4 regions of the Clostridium acetobutylicum ATCC 824 genome follow, and region 1 is predicted to be linked to each of the others. Evidence: riboswitches for the same ligand, from Rfam matches in the RefSeq annotation. Region 1 holds a riboswitch; each other region holds the start of a gene.
The links. Region 1 has a riboswitch for S-adenosylmethionine ahead of metH (methionine synthase). Riboswitches for the same ligand answer to the same signal wherever they lie in the genome.
Positions count from the first base shown of each region.

Region 2: it holds a riboswitch for S-adenosylmethionine, as region 1 does, so the genes downstream of both, CA_RS14325 (O-acetylhomoserine aminocarboxypropyltransferase/cysteine synthase family protein) here and metH (methionine synthase) in region 1, are expected to answer to the same signal.
Region 3: it holds a riboswitch for S-adenosylmethionine, as region 1 does, so the genes downstream of both, metK (methionine adenosyltransferase) here and metH (methionine synthase) in region 1, are expected to answer to the same signal.
Region 4: it holds a riboswitch for S-adenosylmethionine, as region 1 does, so the genes downstream of both, metA (homoserine O-acetyltransferase MetA) here and metH (methionine synthase) in region 1, are expected to answer to the same signal.

Region 1 covers NC_003030.1:669,312-675,458, forward strand. Annotated here, with positions in the region: gene metH (methionine synthase) at 1-1,865, opposite strand, end outside; SAM riboswitch class I at 1,940-2,045, opposite strand; gene CA_RS03165 (PrkA family serine protein kinase) at 2,215-4,137, shown strand; gene yhbH (sporulation protein YhbH) at 4,142-5,317, shown strand; gene CA_RS03175 (SpoVR family protein) at 5,323-6,147, shown strand, end outside.
Region 2 covers NC_003030.1:2,910,871-2,917,017, forward strand. Annotated here, with positions in the region: gene CA_RS14305 (hypothetical protein) at 1-152, shown strand, start outside; gene CA_RS14310 (spore coat protein) at 172-468, shown strand; gene CA_RS14315 (hypothetical protein) at 733-1,275, shown strand; gene CA_RS14320 (DMT family transporter) at 1,388-2,320, opposite strand; gene CA_RS14325 (O-acetylhomoserine aminocarboxypropyltransferase/cysteine synthase family protein) at 2,465-3,748, opposite strand; SAM riboswitch class I at 3,863-3,971, opposite strand; gene CA_RS14330 (prepilin peptidase) at 4,079-4,843, opposite strand; gene CA_RS14335 (aspartyl-phosphate phosphatase Spo0E family protein) at 4,840-5,031, opposite strand; gene CA_RS14340 (MTH1187 family thiamine-binding protein) at 5,098-5,400, opposite strand; gene CA_RS14345 (metallophosphoesterase family protein) at 5,569-6,147, opposite strand, start outside.
Region 3 covers NC_003030.1:2,989,161-2,995,307, forward strand. Annotated here, with positions in the region: gene CA_RS14675 (SF1B family DNA helicase RecD2) at 1-171, opposite strand, end outside; gene metK (methionine adenosyltransferase) at 894-2,069, opposite strand; SAM riboswitch class I at 2,137-2,247, opposite strand; tRNA gene CA_RS14690 (tRNA-Tyr) at 2,339-2,423, opposite strand; tRNA gene CA_RS14695 (tRNA-Thr) at 2,429-2,504, opposite strand; tRNA gene CA_RS14700 (tRNA-Val) at 2,523-2,595, opposite strand; tRNA gene CA_RS14705 (tRNA-Tyr) at 2,609-2,693, opposite strand; gene yyaC (spore protease YyaC) at 2,930-3,496, shown strand; gene CA_RS14715 (rod shape-determining protein) at 3,684-4,706, opposite strand; gene spoIIID (sporulation transcriptional regulator SpoIIID) at 4,887-5,141, opposite strand; gene CA_RS14725 (M23 family metallopeptidase) at 5,232-5,981, opposite strand.
Region 4 covers NC_003030.1:1,972,618-1,978,764, reverse strand. Annotated here, with positions in the region: gene CA_RS09480 (TldD/PmbA family protein) at 1-202, opposite strand, end outside; gene metA (homoserine O-acetyltransferase MetA) at 1,289-2,194, opposite strand; SAM riboswitch class I at 2,294-2,394, opposite strand; gene clpA (ATP-dependent Clp protease ATP-binding subunit ClpA) at 2,474-4,726, opposite strand; gene CA_RS09460 (ATP-dependent Clp protease adaptor ClpS) at 4,730-5,035, opposite strand; gene CA_RS09455 (L,D-transpeptidase family protein) at 5,181-6,026, opposite strand; gene purB (adenylosuccinate lyase) at 6,109-6,147, opposite strand, start outside.

The sequences.
Region 1 (6,147 bases):
GATGATTTATTTAGTACAACATTCTCAACCTTTTCGAGAAGATCCTTATCTATATCGTCATATAAATCAATCATTGCTGGATTAACAATACCCATATCCATTCCAGCGTTTATTGCATGGTAAAGGAAAACAGAATGCATAGCTCTTCTTATTGCGTCATTACCCCTAAAAGAAAAGGAGAGGTTGCTAACTCCACCGCTGACTTTAGCGTATGGTAGATTCTCTTTTATCCATTTAACAGCTTTTATGTAATTAACTGCATAGTTGTCATGTTCTTCAATTCCTGTCGCTATAGATAGTATATTTGGATCAAATATTATATTTTCAGGTGGAAACTCAACTTTTTCTGTGAGAATAGTATAAGCTCTCTTGCAGATTTCAATTTTTCTTTCATAAGTAGCTGCTTGACCTTCTTCGTCAAAGGCCATTACAACTACGCCAGCGCCAAAGTTCTTTATAAATTTTGCCTCTTCAATGAACTTTTCTTCTCCAACCTTAAGACTTATGGAATTTACTATGGCTTTACCTTGAATAGACTTTAATCCAACTTTTAAAACTTCAAAATTAGAGGAGTCTATCATAACTGGAACTTTTGATATTTCAGGTTCACTTGCAATAAGTCTTAAAAATGTTTCCATTTCAGAGCGAGCATCTAAAAGTGCATCATCAAAATTTATATCTATAATTTGGGCACCATTTTCAACCTGATGTCTTGCAATGGTTAGAGCCTCCTCATAATTTTTTTCACGTATAAGCCTTGCGAATTTTCTTGAGCCCGCTACATTTGTTCTTTCGCCTATATTTATGAAGTTACTGTTCTTATCAATTTTTATGTTTTCTAGTCCGCTGTAAATTGTTTTGGGTTCCAAGTTTGGAACTTTTCTTGGAGAAATGCCTTTAACTACGCTGCTTATTGCTCTTATATGTTCTGGTGTAGTGCCACAGCAGCCTCCAACTATATTTAAATGTCCTTCAAGTGCTAATTTTTTTACAATGCTAGCAGTTTCCTCTGGCAGTTCTTCATATTCACCAAGGGAGTTTGGAAGTCCTGCGTTTGGATGAAAGGATATATATCTATTTTGTGTTTCAGAGAGTCTTTTTATAAAAGGTATAAGTTCTTCAGCACCAAAGGAACAATTAAGCCCTATAGCAATTATATTTTCGTTTTTTAAACTTTCTGCAAAAGCGTCAAGAGTTTGACCGGATAATATTCTTCCACTTTTATCAGCTATTGTCCCTGAAATTATAATAGGAAGTTTTATTTTTTTATTTTCAAATACTGTTTCTGCTGCAAAGATTGCTGCTCTAGCGTTTAAAGTATCAAATATAGTTTCAATTAAAAGAAGGTCTACACCTCCATCTATTAGAGCCTCTATTTGATGTTTATAGGCATTACATAGCTCATCAAAGGTTACATTTCTAAAACCAGGATTTTCAACATCTGGAGATAGAGAAGCAGTTCTATTTGTAGGCCCAATAGAACCAGCAGCAAATCTAGGCTTATTAGGATTTAGTTTTGTGTAGTAAGTACAAGCTTCCTTTGCGAGTTTTGCCCCCTTAAAATTAATATCATATATTTTATCTTGCATATTATAATCTTTTTGTGATATTTCAGTAGCGTTAAAAGTGTTTGTTTCTATTATATCTGCGCCAGCTTCAAGGTATCTCTTGTGGATTTCTTTTATTATTTCTGGCTTGGTTAAATTTAAAACATCATTGTTTCCTTTTTGATTGGAATGACATGTACAAGATAAGGAACCTTTAAAGTCGCCTTCATCTAGATTAAAGGATTGAATACATGTTCCCATAGCACCATCTAAAACTAAAATTTTGTTATTTAACAAATTCTTTAGTGAAGAATTCATAAGTTAGCCCCCTTAAAAAATAGGATAAAATAAAAAGCCCTTGGAAATAACCTCGGGCTTTACATTCGCGATTATTCTCATCTATCAGCGTTTGCTGCAGGATTTAGCACCACATATATTAAAAAATATACTGGTTGCCGGGTTTCAAAGGGCCAGTCCCTCCACCACTCTTGATAAGATTTTTACATTAAATTTGTTTTTATTATATTAGTTAAATTAAAAAATGTCAATACAGTAATTTTACAATAATAAATACATATATTTATTATAGATATTTCATTTATCCAGTTAAGACTTTAGGAAAATTACTTTATAAATTGGATGTTATAAAATGATTGGAGGTGCATTCATGGATTTTAAGGAAATCATAGAAAATGATAGAATTAGCTCAAGAAAAACAAAGTTTGAAGGTACATTTATAGAATATCTTGATATGGTTAAGAAAAACCCTGATATAGTTAAGCTGGCCCACAAAAGAATATACGATATTATAAAGAGCAAAGGCTCTGAGGTTTTAAAGCCCGAGGAAAATCATAGAATAAGAAAAATTTATGGAAATGAATCAATAAAGAGATATAACTTCTTTAAAAATGATTTCTTTGGTATAGATAAGGTTATTATGAAGCTCATGAATTATTTTAATTCGGCTTCTATGAAAGGTGAAGAAGCAAGGCAGGTATTGTACCTTGTAGGTCCTGTTGGAGCAGGAAAATCATCTTTAGTTGAATCTATTAAAAGAGCTCTTGAGGAGGCAAAACCGGTATATTCTTTAAAAGGCTGCCCCATGAGAGAAGAGCCACTTCATCTTATTCCAAAGCATTTAAGAGGGGAATTTGAGCAGCTTCTTGGAGTGGAGATAGAAGGGGATCTATGCCCTGTTTGCAGATATAGACTTATGCATGAATATAATGGAGAATATGAAAAGTTCCCTGTAATTACTAGTGGATTTTCCATAAGATCTAGAAAAGGAATTGGTGTAGTACCACCTGTTGATCCAAATAATCAGGATACATCAATTTTAACAGGAAGCATAGATATTTCAAAAATGGATCTATATCCTGAGGATGATCCAAGGATTTTTTCCTTAAATGGAGCTTTTAATGTTGGTAACAGAGGACTTGTAGAATTTATAGAGGTATTTAAAAATGATGTAGAATATCTTCATACTATAATTACAGCGACACAAGAGAAATCAATACCATCTCCTGGTAAAGGAGCAATGATATATTTTGATGGACTTATAATAGCCCATTCCAATGAAGCAGAATGGAATAAGTTTAAGTCTGATCATACTAATGAAGCAATTCTAGATAGAATAGTAAAAATAGAGGTGCCATATTGTTTAGAACTAAATGAAGAGAAAAAAATATATGAGAAGATACTTAAAAAGAGTAATTTTACAGCTCATATAGCACCGCACACATTAAGTGTTGCAGCTATGTTCGCAGTACTTTCAAGACTTAAACCGTCTTCAAAGGTTGACCTCATAACAAAACTTAAAATATATAATGGTGAAGATATTGTAGAGAATGGAACAACTAAAAAAGTTGATATAAGCGAGCTTAGAGAAGAGGCGGGAATAACAGAAGGAATGAATGGAATATCCACAAGATTTATAATTAAAGCTATAGATAATGCTCTTTCAAGCTCACAATACGATTGTATAAATCCTTTGGGTATAATGGAAAATATTATAAGATCAGTAAAAGATCTTGATATAGCAGATGATGAAAAGAAGAAGTATTTGGGGTTTGTTCAAAACATAATAAGAAAAGAATATAATAAAGTCCTAGAAAAAGAAATAACAAAAGCATTTATACACAGCTATAGAGAACAAGCTGAAACTTTATTTAACAATTACTTAGATAATGCAGAGGCTTTTGTGAATAAAACAAGACTTAAGGATAAAGCAACGGGAGAGGAGCTTAATCCAGATGAGAAATTTATGAGATCTATAGAAGAGCAGATAGGTATATCTGAAAGTTCAGCTAAGGGCTTTAGAACAGATGTTACATCATATATGTTCTATGTAGTTAGAAATGGTGGGAAAATAGCATATGATGCTTATGAACCTTTAAAAGAAGCTATTGAAAAGAAGCTTACTTCTTCAGTAAAAGATTTATCAAGAATAATAACAAAATCAAGAGTAAGAGATAAAGAGCAGGATGAAAAATATAATGCTATGGTCGAAGAAATGAAAAGAAATGGCTATTGCGATTATTGCTGTGATGTTATATTAAAATATGCCGCTAACAATTTGTGGAAGGATTGATAGAATGGCAATTTTTAGAGATTACAGTATTAATCCTACAGAACATGATAGAACTATAGGGGATAGGAGAAGACATAGAGAACTGGTTGAAAAAGCTATTAAGGATAATCTTGCTGATATAGTATCAGAAGAAAGTATAATTGGAGAAAGTAAAAGTAAGAAAATAAAAATACCAATACGAGGCCTTAAAGAATATAAGTTCCTTTATGGAAATAACAGTTCATCTGTAGGAAGCGGAACTGGAAACGAAAAAAAAGGGGATATTATAGGAAAAGAGCAAATGGGCAATGGCTCTAAAGGAAAAGGTAAAGGTGCAGGAAACAGCGAGGGAGAAGATATTTATGAAACAGAAGTAACTATCGAAGAAGTTTTTTCGTATCTTCTTGAAGACTTAAATTTGCCTAATCTTGATAAAAAGAAATATTCTGAAATAGTAACAGATAGTTCAAAGAAAAAAGCAGGTTATCAAAAGTATGGTATAAGGCCAAGGCTTGCTAAAAAAAGAACAGTTATAGAAAAAATAAAAAGAGAGCAGTCAAGAAAAAGAGCAATAAAAGAATTAGGTAAGGATGATAAGGTAGAAAGATTACCGTTCAGTGAAGAAGATTTAAGATATCATAGAATAAAAGAAAAGCCAAAAAAAGAATGTAATGCAGCAATAATGTGTGTAATGGATTGTTCTGGTTCAATGGATAGTACGAAAAAATATCTTGCACGTTCTTTCTTTTTCATACTCTCTAAGTTTATAAGAATGAAATATGTTAATGTGGAAATAGCGTTTATTTCACACTCTACAGTTGGGCGTGAAGTAACTGAAACAGAATTTTTTCACAAAGTAGAATCGGGCGGGACATATATTTCTAGTGGATTAAATACGGCTATGGATATAATAAAGGAAAGATTTAATCCAGCTACGTGGAATATTTACGGATTTTACGTAAGTGATGGTGATAATTTCACTGAGGACGATGAAAGAGCAATAAAGTCTATGAGAAAGTTCTGTGAAATTGCAAATATGATTGGTTATGCTGAAATTTTACCTTATTCATATTCAGGAACGATGAAATACAAGTTTGATAATTATGTAAAGGATAAAAACTTCATATCTTCAACCATAAGAAATAAGGAAGATTTATGGCCTGTTCTTAAAAAAATGCTCATAAAGGAATTAAAGGAGTGATAGATATGGGGGACTACACGTTAAAAGAGCTTGAAACCTGGAATGAGAAAATTGAAGGTATAGTCAATGAAATGGGGCTTAATTATTACAATCAGGAATTTGAAATCATAAGTTATAATGGAATGCTTGAAGCGGAGGCTTATACTGGAATGCCATCAAGATATCCACATTGGAGCTATGGAAAGGCATATGAAAAACAAAAAACACTTTATGGTTATGACCTTGTTGGGCTTCCATATGAAATGGTAATAAACTCAAATCCATGCATAGCATATTTGATGAAAGAAAATACTTTACTACTTCAAATTCTTACTATGGCACATGTTTATGGTCACAATGATTTCTTTAAGAATAATAGGCTTTTTAGAGAAGGTACAGATGCCAGTGAAACTGTTAATATGTTTAAAAATGATGCTGATACTATAAGAAATTATATAGACAATCCAGCAATAGGAAATGAAAAGGTGGAAAAAATTCTCGATGCAGCACATGCAATAAGATATCAAACTCACAGAGTAATAGGAGAGAAAAGACTATCTTATGAAGAAATAAGAAATAAAATAATACAAGATTATAATTCAAGCTATAAGCCTAGAAGTATAATAGAACCTTATGAAAAGCCTGTAGAGCCAGATTTGAGTAAGATACCTTTAGAGCCGGAAGATGACATTATATATTTTATAGAGAACTATGGTAATCTTCAAGAGTGGGAAAGAAATGTAATAGAAATTGTGAGAAGGGAAACTGCTTATTTTATTCCACAAATTGAAACCAAAATAATGAATGAAGGATGGGCGAGTTTTTGGCATTATACAATATTAAATGAGCTT
Region 2 (6,147 bases), 1.7 Mb from region 1:
AAATATTAAATAGTGAGATAACTACATATAAAAAAATTGATTCCGTATCTAAAATGACTACAGACGAAGATTTAAAGGCGTTTTTTAACAAAATGAAAGATGAGCAAAAAAATAATATAAAATCAATACAAAACTTTATAGGTGATGAGTAATCTTATGGGAGGTACTTTTATGAAAATAATAGAAAACTTAACTGGAACAGGTGACAAAACACTTACAAATAAAGATATAGCGTCAGATTTTATGATGAATTTAGATGATTTTATAGTTTCTTTATCTACTGCTACTTGTCAAACTATGAACCCACAATTAAGACAGGTATTTGATGCTCAACTTATTTCAGCTATAAATAATCAACATAATCTTTCAGATATGATGGTAAAAAAATCTTGGTATCCAGCATTTGATGATGCTTCTCAACAATTGAAAAATAGTTATGTTGATTCAAAACGTATAATGGAATCATAAAATTAAAACGCCAGTAAAAATACTGGCGTTTTGATGAGGACAATATCTATATATCTTTGATTAGAATATTACATTAAAAATATGTACTATATATTTCTTTTATTAAAACAATCTATTAATAATTAAATTTTTTCATATATGTATACAACTTGTAATTTCATTATGTATTACACTATTACAATAGTACATATTTTTAATAAAACTGTAAACTTCTTCTGACTAATTTCATACTATACTCATGAAGTTAATTTTCAGGAGGATTATATGTACTATAATAAATATGTATGTGCAGACATATCATCAGATGAAACTTCACCTTCTAATAAAGACAGTCGCCACCATCATCATAATACTAATAATCACAATAATAACCATAATCACGACCACGGATATGAGACAGATGATGATTATGAACATGATATAAATTTTCATTCCTGCCCATTTATGAATTATCTACCCGTAATGTATAATCAAGCTCAAATGAATGCTGGGAATCCATTTTATCCTATGGTTTCTCAAGGAACGCAAAGTGTATATCCTCTCTGTCCTATGATGCCGCAGATGATGAACTATCCAAATCAAAATTATTCTACATGTTCTAGTTGTGGCAACAGAGATTTTGATGATTATGATGATCAGCAATATTATGACAATGACTATGATGATGATTACGATAGTGATGATCTTTATGATAATGATGATGGATACAGGAATCATCATAGGAGAAGGAGAAGAAGAAGGAGAAGAAGAAGACCTTTATGTCCTTATTTTCCATATTGTAAAAATATGTGGTGGCATAATCATTAGAATCTAACCTTATAGTTAGTGTAACCTACATTTAAACTATAAATATCCCAAGCTGATTTCTCTTCTTGGGATATTTTTTCACTCCAAAATTATCTTTAATTTTTTCCATATCTTAATTGTTTGCAGTCGGCTTTTCAATATATACAAGTACTATACCAAAACACACTAAGATAAGAGCAGCTAAATTTTTTAATTGAAGGATATTTTCTTTTAAAAATATTCCAGATAAAAGTACACCAAATATAGGTATTAAAAAATTAAAAGCCGATATTATTCCAACTTTATTATATTTAAGAAGTGCTGCCCATAATGAAAATGCAGTTGCTGAGAGTACTGCCAAATATACTAGCAGGGATATTGATTCAACATGAAAACCTGTTAAATGCCCACCATTAAAAAATCCCAAGACTGCAAGAAAAGCCCCACCTATAAAAAGCTGATAGCCTGTTACTATCATAGAATCTAATTTCTGTGTTATTCTTTTACCATATATACTTGAAACCGAAAGCACAAAAGCCGCTGCCATAATAAAGCCCTCTCCCTTAAATGAAAATGAGAACTTTAAGATATCAGAATTAAAGTTGGCAACTATAACACCTATAAACCCTATAATACAGCCAATAATTTTATTTATATTAAGCTTATCATTCTTATATATAAAATTTGCAAGTATTATACTAAAGAAAGTTCCAGTACTGTTCATTATAGAACCTTTAGTCCCTGTTGTGTATCCAAGCCCTACATAAAAAAATATGTACTGCAATAAGGTTTGTGTAATTCCAAGCACAAAAATTTGCACTATATTTTTTTTATTAAAAATTTTCATATTCCTGTGAAGTATTATAGATATTATAATAACCATTATTCCTGCTAAGGCAAACCTGTATCCTGCAAATACAAATTCGCTTGGTACATCATTTGATTTTATATTAAATAGTTTGTACCCTATTTTCACACCTGGATAAGCACTCCCCCACAGGAAGCAGCAAATAGATGCAAATAAAACCACAAGTTTTTTATCAGTGAAAATTTTTTTAGAATTCATTTTTAAGCATCCTTTCACTTATATCTTATGTAAAAATCGCTAAAGATGAAATATCTTCAGCGATTTACGTAGAAGTTATCATATAAATATGATAACATAATTTCACATATATTCAATTATTGTATACACCTTTTATTTAAGCAATTAAGCTTGTTCGAGAGCTTGATTTAAGTCCCATATTAAATCCTCTGCATCCTCTACTCCTATTGAAAGTCTTATCATATCTGGAGTAACACCAGCTGCTTTTTGTTCTTCTTCATTAAGTTCAGCATGAGTTGTACTTGAAGGATGTATAACAAGTGATTTTGCATCTGCAACATTTGCCAAAAGAGAGAATAGTTTAACACTATTTATAAATCTTTTACCAGCTTCAAGTCCTCCCTTTATTCCAAATGTAAATATTGAGCCTGCACCCTTTGGAAGATATTTATTTGCTAACTCTTTATAAGGACTTTCCTCAAGTTCAGGATAATTTATCCATGAAACTTTTGGATGGTTCTTCAAGAATTCAACTACCTTTCTTGTATTATCAACATGTTTTTGAACCCTAAGTGAAAGTGATTCCAACCCTTGTAGGAAATAAAAAGCACTTTGTGGACTAAGCGTTGCACCTGTATTTCTTAAAAGTTGAACTCTTGCTTTTAAAGCAAAAGCAGGTGCACCTAGATCAGCATATATAAGTCCATTATAGCTCTTATCCGGTGTTGTAAAATCAGGAAACTTTCCACTAGCTCTCCAATCAAATTTTCCACCATCAACTATAATTCCACCTATAGTAGTTCCATGTCCTCCTATAAACTTTGTTGCTGAATGTACAACTATATCTGCTCCAAATTCTATAGGTCTTATAAGATACGGTGTACCAAATGTATTATCGATTATAAGTGGTATTTTATTTTCATGGGCAATTTTAGCTACTGCCTCTATATCCAAAACATTTATTCTTGGATTTCCAATAGTTTCCCCATATACAGCTTTTGTCCTATCATTTATTGCTTTTCTTATATTTTCAGGATTATCTGGATCTACAAAAACAACCTTTATTCCAAGCTTCTTAAGAGTAACCCCAAATAATTCATATGTTCCACCATATAAGGTACTTGCTGCAACAATTTCATCCCCAGCACTTGCCACATTTAAAATAGCATAGGTAATTGCTGCAAGTCCTGATGCTGTTGCAAGTCCAGCAACTCCGCCCTCAAGAGCTGCTACTCTTTGTTCAAATACATCAGTTGTTGGATTCATTATCCTTGTATATACATTTCCAGGTTCTTTCAATTGAAATAAATTTGCTGCATGATCAGCATTTTTAAATACATATGATGTTGTTTGATAAATAGGTACAGCTCTTGATCCTGTAGTTGGATCAGCAACTTGTCCTGCATGAACCTGTAATGTTTCAAAACCAAATTTTCTTTCTTCACTCATTTTTAAAATCCCCTTTTTATTATATTTTAACTTCAATATCTAAACCTAAAAATATATAAAATTAAATCCTCTTCTTAGTTGAAGAGGATTTTAGCTTTCTAAAATTTTATAATCCTCTTATCTCTCAAAATTAACTTTGCAGGAATTAACACCATACATCTAATTAAAAAATGCTGGTTGTTGGGTTTCATAGGGCCAGTCCCTCCACCTCTCTTGATAAGACCTTATCATAAATATATTCAATTTTTCCTACTATTCATATATGAATCGTTTATTTTACTTTATGATTAAATTATATCATTTTATATAAATCTGTCAATAGATTTTCAATTATAAAATTAATTTATTATAAAAATCCAAAATATTTTGTCCATATAATATAGTTATAACGGATGCTGCTGCTACAAAGGGTACAAAAGCTATATAGTCCATTCTATCTTTAATTTTAAGTAATATTAAACCTATTGATACAAATCCAGCAAGTACAAAAGATATAAATAACATAAACATTCCAAGTTTCATTCCTAAAAATAGTCCACACATAAGTAAAACCTCAGCATCTCCGCTGCCAAACGCTGGCATGTCAATTATCTTTTTAGTAATAATATTTATTAAAACAATTACTCCTGAATACAAAAAAGCAGCAAATAAATAACCGTAAATATGATTTTTATAAAATATATTTATAGCTATAAAAATTATACCTGATATTATACCTGGCAGAGTTGTACACAAATATACATTTGTCGTGTCTAAATCTATAATTGAAATAATAAATAAAAATGAAAAAAGTACTATGAATTTAAGCGTTATTAATTGATATCCATACTTGAGGTATATCGCCAAAAACATAATTCCTGACAAAAATTCAAATGCAAAATACCTATATGATATTTTTTCTTTACAGTACCTACATCTTCCTTTTATAATAACATAACTAATTAATGGCAGAAGATCATACCACTTAAGCTTATTATGACATTTAGTACAGTTAGAGGGAGGATATATAATAGACTCTCCCTTTGGTAATCTAGCTATACACACATTAAAAAAGCTTCCAAATATAGTTCCAATGATAAAAATAGTTATAATCATTTAACTTTACTGTATCTTTTTCTTATTTTATCAACGAGCCTGTAATACTCATTTATTTCTTTGTTTAGTGCACAGCTATTTCTTAGCACTAACTTATCTGTAAGTTTTGCATTTTTTCCATTTATCTCATTGTACAAATTATCTCTCAAATTTTCTATATGTTTTAACAATAGTTTTACATTTACCATAATAAACACCTCAACTGTTATTATTTACATAAAAGTGTTTATTATTCATATTGAAAAAAATTGGTTTTATTTTAATTTTTCTCTAACAGAATTTAATTTTTGCTCCATCGATGCCTTCTTATCACGTCTATCATCTATACTTATGGATGTAATTACTCTTTCTGCTCCATTTTCAAAAGGAATTTCATGCATTTTTCTTATAACCCTAATTATTGTATCAATTTCACCTTCAAATATTGTACACATTGGAGTTAATTTGTATTTTATTTCCTTTTCAGCTTTAAGTATATTTTCACATGCTGCTACATAGCTGCTTAAACTAGTAGAGCCTGTTCCTACTGGTATTATTGTTGCTTGCGCAATAGCCAATTTAATCGCCTCCATATTTTTATAAAATTAAAACTCTTATGAATATTATACCTCAACTTACAATAGTTTTTTTCTCAAGCCTATAATTATTCTATTTATATAAGCCTATTATTTGCAAAATAAATAAGGTTAATGTAGCTTACTTAAGCCATAACATTAACCTCATTATTAAACGTAAAACTCTTTGAAATCCTCTAGCCTTAACATGGCCAATTTTCCTCCTGCCTTATCTCCATAAACACAACCACAGTCAATATAAAAAGTGTTTTTTCTTCTCAATATTTTTACTTCTGTTGTATTTTTTATTGATTGAACAGGAGTGTGTCCACATATAATGTTATATCCTTTAATTTTCTTTTCTTTACCTATGTTATGCCTACTCCACAAAACAGTTTCTTCAAGCTGAAAACGCAGTATCTCTTTGATACTCAATTCGCTATAAAATGGTGGAAAATGCAACTGTGCATGTACTAAAATATTATTATCTACAACCTTATATATTGGTAAACTTTTAATATATTCATATAGCTTATCATTAAAGGACTTACCTCTTTTTATTATCTCATTAAAGGTTACTTTTCCTCCATTTAAGAACCATAAATCTGGATTTTTATCTTCATAATACTTTTGATACATATATTCATGATTTCCTTTTATAAGATATACATTTTTATTTTCATATATATAATCTAGAATTTTTAAAGGTTCTGGTCCCCTATCAAAAATATCACCTATAATATATAGCTC
Region 3 (6,147 bases), 1.6 Mb from region 1:
ATGAACAATCCATTCTCCTGAAATCTTTAAAGATTGGCCTTCCATAATATACGGTATGCATCCAACAATTGTAATTTTATCTTTTCCTTCTGCATTTGCGTTTGCAACAACATACCCATTTTCTTCATTTTTGAACACAACAGCTTCAATAACACAACGAAGTTCTACCATATAGATTTCTCCTTACTATAGTGATTCCTCTTTTGCTATTATAAAAAATACAACTGTATTTGTAGTTAATTCAGTTTCACTATAAATATTTTATAATTACATTAATATTAACATTCACGTAAAAAAGAGATACAATAAATTTATGTACCCCCCTCATACCTTTACATTTTTGTAAGATGCTTATTGCAAATGATTTCAACTAATTCCAGAACTAGTATAATACCTATATAAATTGAAAGATATAATATTTCAATGCTAACTCTCTTCCCCGCAAAAATGTACAAATGGTTTAAAATATGTAGGAAAGTTTTAATCGCTAAAAATGTCAATCCCAAAGATATAACTAATGCAAAAACCAAAGCCTTTATCATGAAATTCTTCACGTTCCAAATCATATGCAAAAATCCACCCTCATATGGATTTTTCATAACTCTACCTTCTTTTATAATATTATACAAAATAAGTATACTACTAATTTATTTACCTCGAACAAGAATTAATCCATTTCCCTATGAATTAATTCTCATTTTGATTTCTCATAACCAATACTCTTATAATATCATAATATATATAAATTTAAAATATCCTATATAAAGATTTTAACATAAGTATAATATTATACTAATATATTTTAAAGTTATCCTAGAATAAAAATAGCCACTTATAAGAATGGCACTGAAAAACTATAAGCTTTTCAGTGCCATTCTTATATCAAGCATTTATTATAAATATTTTTTTATCGCTTCAACTCTATCCAACTGCTCCCATGGTAATTCTACATCTAATCTACCAAAGTGGCCATAAGCTGCTACTTGTCTGTATATTGGCCTCTTAAGGTTAAGATCTCTTATTATAGCTCCTGGTCTCAAATCAAAAACTTTTTCTACTATTTCAACAATCTTACTTTCTTCTATCTTACCAGTACCAAAAGTGTCAACTGAAATAGATACTGGTTTTGCAACTCCTATTGCATATGCAAGCTGTATTTCAAGTTTATCAGCAATTCCTGCTGCTACAAGATTCTTTGCAACCCATCTTGCTGCATAAGCTGCTGATCTATCAACCTTAGTTGGATCTTTTCCTGAAAAAGCACCGCCTCCGTGTCTTCCATATCCACCATAAGTATCAACTATTATCTTTCTTCCTGTAAGTCCTGAATCTCCTTGAGGTCCACCTACAACAAATCTTCCAGTAGGATTTATATAATATTTTGTATTTTCATCTAAAAGTTCAGGTGATATAACATACTTTACTACTTTTTCAATTAAATCTTTTTCAATCTGCTCATGTCCTATTTCAGGTCCATGCTGTGTTGATATTACAATAGCATCTACCCTTACTGGCTTATCATCTTCATACTCTATTGTAACTTGAGTTTTTCCATCTGGTCTTAGATAGTCCAAAGTACCGTCTTTTCTAACCTCTGCTAATCTTCTAGATAATCTATGAGCAAGCGCAATAGGCATAGGCATAAATTCTTTAGTTTCGTTTGTCGCATAACCAAACATCATACCTTGATCTCCTGCACCAACTGCATCAATTTTATCCATTTCACCTTTTTTAGATTCTAAAGCTTCATCTACTCCCATTGCAATATCAGCTGATTGTTCATCAATAGATGTTACAACTGCACATGTATCGCAATCAAAACCATATTTAGCTCTAGTATATCCAATCTCTCTTACAGTTTTTCTTACTATTTTAGGAATATCAACGTAACAATTTGTTGATATTTCTCCCATAACATTAACAATTCCTGTAGTCACTGTAGTTTCACAAGCAACTCTTCCATTTGGATCTTTTTCCAATATGGCATCTAAAATAGCGTCTGATATTTGATCGCAGATTTTATCTGGATGCCCTTCTGTTACTGATTCAGATGTAAATAACTTTCTCATTATATCCACTTCCTCCTACAATATAAAAATAAAAGTCTCCTCAATAAGAAGAGACTTAACATTCTCTCTCTTATCTTGCAGAATAATTCTGCAGGAATTGGCACCATTATGTACTTAAATTAATACATCGGTTGCCGGGTTTCAACGGGCCCTTTCCCTCCACCTCTCTTGATAAGAGTTTCCATTCAATTATATTACACACTAAATAATACACTTTATAACAATCTTAGTCAATATAAACTTAAAAAAAGACACTTGTGTGTCTTTTATGGTGGAGGAACATGGATTCGAACCATGGAAAGCTGAGCTAACAGATTTACAGTCTGCCCCCTTTGGCCACTCGGGAATTCCTCCACATTTGGTGCTGGCAGTAGGAATTGAACCCACAACCTACTGATTACAAGTCAGTTGCTCTACCAATTGAGCTATGCCAGCTTATTAAATTTTATTAAGTGGGCATTACAGGGCTCGAACCTGTGACCCTCTGCTTGTAAGGCAGATGCTCTCCCAGCTGAGCTAAACGCCCTAGTTTATTTAAATGGTGGAGGAACATGGATTCGAACCATGGAAAGCTGAGCTAACAGATTTACAGTCTGCCCCCTTTAGCCACTCGGGAATTCCTCCACAAGACTTGCATCAGCAGTTTTCACCGCGTCAACAAGTAATATTATACGTTGATACCCTTTAAAAATCAATGGCCATAATAGACCATTATCGGCAAATATCATTATATTTTTCAGCAATATCTCTTAATTACTCCACTTTTAGCACGCAAATCATTTATATATATTATTATTTTAAAATCTATTAGTGATATTAAAAGTGTTAAGTACATATAAATTATCTAGGAGGTGATTCTGTTGAACAAAATCAAAGCTTTTTATAACCTACCAATGGCATACTACAGGCTCTCAAATTTTTTAAAACATTATATAGATGATAATACAATAATAATATGTATAGGAACAGATCGCTGCATAGGTGACTGCCTTGGCCCTATGGTTGGAACAATGCTTAAGGAAAAGTTCTTTCCACTAAACGTTTACGGGACAATTTCGGAACCTATCCACGCTTTAAATATAGATAAAAAACTGTACAAAATAAAAAAAGATCATACAAATTCAACAATAATAGGCATAGATGCTTGCTTAGGTGATACTGAAAATATAGGTGAGATTCAAGTACGAGATTATGCTATTCATCCTGGAAAGGGCGTTGGAAAGTCACTTCCAGATGTTGGCGAAGTTTCTATTGTTGGAATAGTTGATTCCTGTGAAAGCAGCGAATTATTTACTAATAGAAATATACGTTTAAACTTAATCTTTGAAATGTCAAAAGTCATAGTTCAAACGATTATTCATTCTTATTATCTTCATAAAACTTTTAGTGATAGTATTTTTCCAGATAGCGCATCTACACTAAAATAGAAAGCGAGAAAATATAATTAAAATACATTCTAGTCATTAAAGGAAAAATTGAAAGGGCAGCATGCCCATTCAATTTTTAGAATATTTTATAATTTGCATATAAAAATTGACTTTAATGAATACTTATATTTTAAATTTAATTTTCTCGCTTACAAATTTTATTCTTAACTATAATTTATAACTAAAGTTACCTAATAAGACTTAACTCATCATTCATATCTATCTTGTCTATATACTCAAGTGATTTACCCGTTCCTAAGGCAACACATGAGACAGGATCTTCAGCCACATATACAGGCACTTGTGTTACCTCTTGTATGAACTTATCAAGTCCATTTAATAGAGAACCTCCGCCTGTCATCATTATACCCTTATCTGATACATCTGCCGCTAACTCTGGAGGAGTTTTTTCAAGAACAGCATGTGCACATTCTGCAATTGAACTTACAGCCTCTTTAAGTGCATCACGCATCTCTGAAGAAGATACTTCAACGTTTTTAGGGAGTCCAGTAACTAAATCTCTTCCTCTAATCTCCATAGTCTCCTCTATTTCCTTCTTATATGCCGAACCTATATTTATCTTTAAATCTTCAGCCGTTCTTTCGCCAATCATTAATTTATGTTTTTTTCTTATATACTTTATTATAGATTCGTCAAATGTATCTCCTGCTACTTTTATAGAGCTTCTTACAACCATACCACCTAATGAAATTACAGCTATATCTGTAGTTCCTCCACCTATATCTATAACCATATTACCACTTGCTTTAGTAATATCGAGACCTGCTCCAATTGCAGCTGCTAATGGCTCTTCAATCAAACTAACTTTTTTAGCCCCTGCATTTTTTGCAGCATCTTTTACTGCTCTTTGTTCAACTCCAGTAGCCTCACAAGGAACACATATTATAATTTTAGGTTGAGAAATTCTTCTCTTACCGCAAGCTTTTCTGATAAAATGCTTTAGCATCTTCTCTGTTACATCATAGTCAGAAATTACACCATTTCTTAATGGACGTATTGCAGTAATATTACCTGGTGTCCTACCTATCATTTGCCTTGCTTCTTCTCCAACAGCCAAAACTTCATTATTAGTACGATTGATTGCTACAACAGATGGTTCTTTCAGAATAACACCCTTACCTTTTAAATAAACCAATACCGTAGCGGTTCCTAGGTCTATTCCCATATCATTTCCTATACCAAAAAACATTCCTTTATTCACTCCATCTCATACGTTTATTTCTACGTTTTAAATATAGATATATTTTTTAATCCTAAAATATCCAAACTACATTTCCCTTAATTAAAAAATTAAACAATATATCCTACAGTGTAATAATACTAAAATATATATTTATATATCTTCTATATTATTATAAACGGAATGTTTTTAACCTTCAATAGCTTTATACTTCATTTTTGTTGCTTTTCCTCCTCTTATATGCCTTTCCGCTTTATTTAACTCCAGCACACCTTTAGCAAGCTCAGCAATTTGAGGATTTATTTGAGGTAATCTTTCTGTCATATCTTTGTGTATTGTACTCTTACTAACACCAAAAACTTTAGCTGTTTTTCGAATAGTAGCCTTAGACTCAATTATATATTTCGCAACTTCCATAACTCTTTCTTCAATGTAATCTTTCAAAGTTGCTACCTCCTTAACCCTTCTAATTAATAAATATGCATTAATATCACCATAAATTACTTTGAGTGTTTTCAAAGTAATTTATTAATCTTAATGAACTAAAATTTTTTCAGGATCTACAGCTAAATAAGTTCCATCGTTTTGCTTTTGATCAATTTCAAAATACAAACAACTTGTATCTGTTATCAATTTATTACTGTAATTACTGTCACCTATTTTACCTATAGTTTGACCTTGTTTAACATTATCATTCGGTTTAACAGTTATGCTCTTTTCATCTAAATTATCATATACTGTAGTGTAACCTGTTTGATCATTTGAAATAGTAACTTTACCAGCATCAATAGCTTTTACAACTCCATCACAAGCAGCTATAACATTGGAATCTTTACTAGGAGATATATATTCTCCTGGTATACTAGTATACTTTCCATTTTTAGAATACCAAGTATCAAATTTAACTACTATATTGCCATTTTGAATTGGTTCCATAAAACTCTTTTTTACAACGTTATTAGATGATGCTTGTGTTGTTGATTGAGTATCTTTCTTAATTAAATTTTGATTTTGATTAACTTGCTTTGCATTCTCTATTTTTTCTTTAGCTGCATTTCCCTTATCAGTTACTTTCGATGTTTTATTTTTATTCTGTAAAGTACTTTTCTGACTAGGCTGATTTACCGAAACACTCTTAGTGTTAGTCTTTATGTTCATATATATGCTAACTGCACCTATAATACACAAACAAAGAAATAACACTATGTAAAAAGCATTTCTTTTTAAAAAATCCATCACCCTACTTTGTTTATTACTTTTGTTGTTTTTCCAATCATTATTCATTGCTAACACCTCCTTTTAGTATTGTGTCCATAACATAGCAAAAAATACATTTTATATGACTTTTTTTTGTAAAACTAATGTAAAAATTGTAAAAATAAAAAGCTAGTTTCATCGAAGTAGAATATAACATGAACTTGTTCAAATTATAATTCCACTATTCTCTGAA
Region 4 (6,147 bases), 1.3 Mb from region 1:
TTGTATAAGCATATACGCTTTTTAATCCTTTAATTATTCTTATGCCAATTCCAAATACTCTATTTGTAGTGGATTTTTTTAGTTTTAACGCACTCATAAATAAATCATTTGAAATGGTATCCTCTACAAATATTTCTGCAAAGTCTGCACCCTTTTCTAAAGACGCTTCTAGTACATCTTGAAGTAAGATTTTATTTATCATAGTTATCAACTCCTTATGTAAAGTAAAATAGTATTTGAAAAAGCTTCCTTCACAACTATTTTCCCCTGTTCTAAAGATTGCTTATATGGCTTTAAATACAATCCATCCTTGACTCAAAATCAATCTATTAATTCCAATTTTTATACTCAATTTTAAATTTATTACTTTCATGTAGTTGTCATATGTTAAAAGTCACAAATATAACCAACTATTTTATTATAGCATTTCCACTATAATAAAATCCATTTTCCTTAGCATCACCTATAAGTTTTTTTAATTAACTATTCAGCTTATTATATAGATACATTTCATAAACTTTTTCTCTAGTTTTAATATTCAAATATAATATAATTTCCTTAGCAAATTCTAAAGAAGCTGTACCATTTGCAATTATTATACCTGAATCATCGTAAACTGCTTGCTTTTCAATGAAATTGTTGGTAACGGAATGTTATGTTGAATGGCATACTCAACAATAGGATAAATAACATTATTTTTCTGTTTCATCCAAGCATAGCCTCCAATCAGTAACAACATATCAAAATTTTTGGGATAATAACTTACAGTATAATAACGAAAAAGATGACACCTATATGTCATCTTTGTAGAGGTTATATATTCCTTTTATTCGAGTTTTTATTAATTTTTTTAGTTCAAGTGGTTCTATAACTTTAAACGATGATTTTTGATCTTGTGATGAAAACAAACCAATAGCAAAATCTTTTCTAAAATCTATTTTTTTAACAGCTTTACAATTGAAATTTGCATCCATAATTTTATAGGTAGCAATTATATTGATTTTAAATAAACGGAACTCTTGCTTATAAGCGTATAAATATAATATAACTGCTTAAAAACAAGTTTATGAGGCCGAATAAGTCCTGAATATGTAATAATTGTAATCACTGACTCATTCAACATATCCAGATCTCGAAGAATTGTACACTTAGAAACTTCAAATCTTTCTTATAATTCTTGTACTGTGGCTCTATCAGTATTAGCAAGTATATTTAAAATCCCTAGTAGTCTACCGATTTTCATAATAACACACTTTCTATGTTTTAATAATACTTTACTCTCATAATTCTATAGTTCAAATGGTGTCTCCTGATATACATAATAATTAAGCCAGTTAGAGAATAAAAGATTAGCATGACCTCTCCAAGTAACCATAGGTCCCTTCTCTGGATCATTATCTTTAAAGTAATTTTTAGGGATTTTTATATTCATACCTTGATTTTTATCCCTAATATATTCTAGATTTAATGTATCACCATCATATTCTGCATGTCCCATAACAAAGATATTTTTGCCGTTTTCTGATGCAACTATATATGCTCCTGCTTCATCAGATTCAGCTAAAATCTTTAGGCTAGGATTCTTTTTAATATCTTCTCTTTTTACATAAGTATGTCTCGAGTGCGGAGCATAAAATTCATCGTCAAAACCTCGTGTCAATTTTATATTTCTTTCAGTAAGGTTATGTTTAAATACTCCAAATAGTTTTTCGTGAAGCTCGTATTTAGGTATCCCATAATGATGGTATAAACCGGCCTGTGCCCCCCAACATATATGTATAGTTGAGGTTACATTAGTAACTGACCAATCAAAAATTCTGCATAGTTCCTCCCAATAATCAACATTCTCAAAGGAAAGTGTCTCCACTGGAGCTCCTGTTACTATCATGCCATCAAATTTATTGTTTTTAATCTCTTCAAAGGTTTCGTAAAATTTAATTAAATGTTCCTTTGAAGTATTTTGTGATTTATGAGTTTGTGTATGAATAAAGGTCGGATTAACCTGAAGAGGCGAATTTCCAATTAGCCTTAATATTTGAGTTTCTGTTACTATCTTTGTTGGCATAAGGTTAACTATAACAATATTAAGAGGTCTTATATCTTGATGATAGGCTCTATCCTCATCCATAAAAAATATATTTTCTTCATTTAAAGTTTTTGCTGCTGGAAGATTATCAGGTATTTTTATAGGCATTTTTTTCACCGTCCTAGTTTAAATTTTAATATATAAAAAAAATCCATTTTCCAATAAGAAAAACGGATTATTAACATACTCATTAATTAATAAGCTGTTTTCTTATCTTTCAAAACAAATAAGTTTTGCAGGAATTAACACCGTACATTTGCCGGTTGTCAGGCTTCATAGGGCCAGTCCCTCCACCTTCTTGATAAGAAATAATATGAAATTTTATCACTAAATAGTAATTATACTATAGTACAATTCTTTTTAATTGTCAACGCTTAGAAAATCTGCTTACTTATCTATACTTTCAAATTTTATGTTATTATCTTTTACGTCTATTAATGTTTCTCCTCCTTTAGTGAGATTTCCGAAAAGAACCTCATCTATAAAATAAGGTTTAATTTTTTCTTGTATCACTCTTAGGATTTCTCTTGCACCGTAATTTGAGTTTAATCCCTTAGACGCAATCCATTTATAGCATTCATCAGTAACTTTAATTTTTATATGCTTTTTATTTAGCTTCTGCTGGAATTCATCCAGGGATCTTTTAGCAACACGTATAGCCATATCCTCATCCATTTTATTGAATATTATTATATCATCAAGTCTATTTCTAAATTCAGGAGAGAATATTTTAGAAACCTCTTTATCGATATTATCCTCACCAACTACTCTATTACCAAAACCAACTTTATTTTTACCTACCTCTGAAGCTCCTGCATTAGAGGTCATTATGAGTATAATATTTCTAAAATCAGCTTTCTTTCCACTGTTATCTGTTAGAGTAGCATAATCCATAACTTGAAGAAGTACATTTAAAATATCAGAGTGAGCTTTTTCAATTTCATCAAGAAGTAGTATGCAATATGGGTTTTTTCTAACTGCATCTGTTAAAAGTCCTCCCTCTTCATATCCTACATAACCCGGAGGAGATCCTATTAATCTCGCTACAGTGTGTTTTTCCTGATATTCACTCATATCAAATCTTATTAGCTTTATATTCAAAGCTTCTGCTAATTGTTTTGATATTTCTGTTTTACCAACACCAGTAGGACCTACAAAAAGAAAACTTGCTACTGGCTTATTCTCATCGTTAAAACCAGCACTTGATCTTTTTATTGATTGGACTATAGACTCTAAAGCTTTGTCTTGACCAAATATTTTGCTTTTCAGATTCTTTTTTAGATTTTTAAGCTTTTCTATTTGTGTTTTGGATAAGTCTTTTACTGGTATGCCTGATATAGATGAAATTACATTTTCTACATCTTTCACATTTATATAAACCTTCTCAGTATCTTTCCTATTCATTTCAGCAAATGCACCACACTCATCAATTACATCTATTGCCTTGTCGGGTAAAAATCTATCATTTATGCATTTTGCTGAAAGAGCGGCTGCAGCTTTAAGTGAAGCATTGGTGTAGTGTACATTATGAAACTGTTCATATCTGGTTTTTATCCCCATAAGTATGTCATAGGTTTCATTAATTGTTGGTTCCCCTACATCTATTTTTTGAAATCTTCTAGACAATGCTCTATCTTTATCAAATATTTTCTTATATTCATCATAGGTAGTTGATCCTATAAATTTTATTTTTCCATCTGTAAAGTATGGCTTTAATATATTAGCTGCATCAACTGTTCCGCCAGATACAGCACCAGCACCTATGATGGTGTGAATTTCATCAATATATACTATTGGTTTTTCACATTTTGAAATTTCATTTAATACATTTTTTATTCTTTCTTCAAAGTCGCCCCTATATTTTGTTCCAGCAACCATTGTTCCCATGTTTAATGTATAAATCTTACTTCCCTTTAAAACAGTCGGTACCTTATCTTCAGCTATTAAAGTTGCAAGTCCTTCAGTTATAGCTGTTTTTCCAACTCCAGGTTCTCCTACATGAATAGGATTATTTTTTCTCCTTCTACACAGAACTTGAAGTGTCTTTTTTAGTATATCTTCTCTTCCTATTAGTGGATCTATAAGGCCATTTTTTGCCTTTTCAGTAATATCCTCTGTATATTTATCAATAGCACAAACTTCATCTTCGTGATAATCATCAAATAAGTATTCATTTTCTGGCAAAGGCTCTATATCATCCTCATCACTATCGTTTACAGCTGATATTCCATGTGTAATATAATTCAAAAGCTTAAGCCTAGTAATACCCTGTTGCTTTAAATAATAGCTTCCAAAGGATGCATTATCGTCATAAATGGCTACATATATATCACCTATAGTTACGTAGTCCTTTCCGCTAGTTAAAACATGATTAGCTGCTTGATTTATTATATTTTCAACACCAACAGTTTGAGTTGGATCTCCTGATTCTAGTTTCTCAACATTTTTCATAAAATATTTTTCTAGCTGCTTCTTTAAACCCTCAACAGAACCGCCTGTGTTTTTTATTATATTTATTCCATCATTATAAAATAGCGAAGCATATAAAATATGTTCAGGTGTAAAATATTTATGCATATCAAATTTTGCTTCACTATATGCTGCTGTAATAATTTCATTTACAATCTCATCTAATTTCAAGTTCTATACCTCCCCCATAGTCAATTTCAATGGATATCCATTCTTGTAAGCTAATTTCTTAACCTCATTTATTTTTGTTGCCGCAATATCATATGGATAAACTCCTGCTATTCCTATTCCATTTTTGTGTACATCAAAAGTTATCTTAACTGCATTGGCAGGGACTTTATTGAATACATTGATGAGGATTTCAATTACAAACTCCATTGTAGTATAATCGTCATTATGTAGTATTACTTTATACATTTTGGGTTTTTCAATTTTATGTTTTTGTTTTATATTTTCATCAAAAGAAGTTTTTAAAGACATAATACACAACTCCAATTATCGATCAAATTATTATTTTAACCTACTTTTACTATATATATTATACCATCTTATTACCCCAATTAATATTGAAAAATAAATTAAAAACAAATAAGATACATACTTAAAGATATGCATCTTATTTGTTTTAGTATATCCATATTCCTGTTCCCATTGGTAATGTATCATATATATATTTTGCATTTTGCACAGCTAGTCGAATACAGCCATGAGAAAGTGAAGCACCTAAAGTTCCATCTACTACATTTCCATTTTTATCAAAGAGTATACTATGAAATAAATAATTTCCTTGAATTTGAGTGTAGTACTTACAAATTACATCGTTACTTGTTTTAAAGGCTAAACCTTTACCTTGAACATAGAAACGACCTGTTATAGTAGGCGTATCAGATGCTCCTGAAGTACACTGAAAGGTATTTATTAACTTCCAGTTGTGAGGATCACCGTTAAACACATATACCCTCTGCTCTTTTAGCGATGTAATTATAAAGAACTTGGTATAAGTAGGTGTATCATTAGAATTAGCTAAATTTTCTGCTGCAGCTTTTAGTGATTGTACATCTGGGTTAGGATCTGGCTGAATAACGGAATTTACTCTAGTTGCGTCAGTTGGCGTTTGATTTAGTAAATTCATTGTTTGATCAGAAACGCTTCCATCCATAGCTATATTATGTTTATATTGAAAGTCTCTTACAGCCCAATCAGTTGAAGGACCAAATTTTCCATCGGCCGTAATAGCATAGCCATAATTATTAAGTTTGTCTTGAATGCTTTTTACATCGCTTCCGCTAGAACCTAACTTAAAAACTTTGGGTTTAGGTGGTTCCTTTGCTTTTTTAACTTTTTTCTTAGTTGAAGAAGTTAAGTTTTTGGATTTTACTTGATTCTTGGATTTATCTTGCAAACTTGAGCAACCAGAAAAAATAAAAATAACTATAATAGCAATAAAAATAATTTTTTTTTGTTTAAACATATAGTCACCCTTTGCATATAATAATTTGGGAAAATATTTCTCCTAATTTATTATATACTTTTACCAATGATGTGTAAATATTTTAAACATCAATACTAACTTCTATACCTACAATATCTTT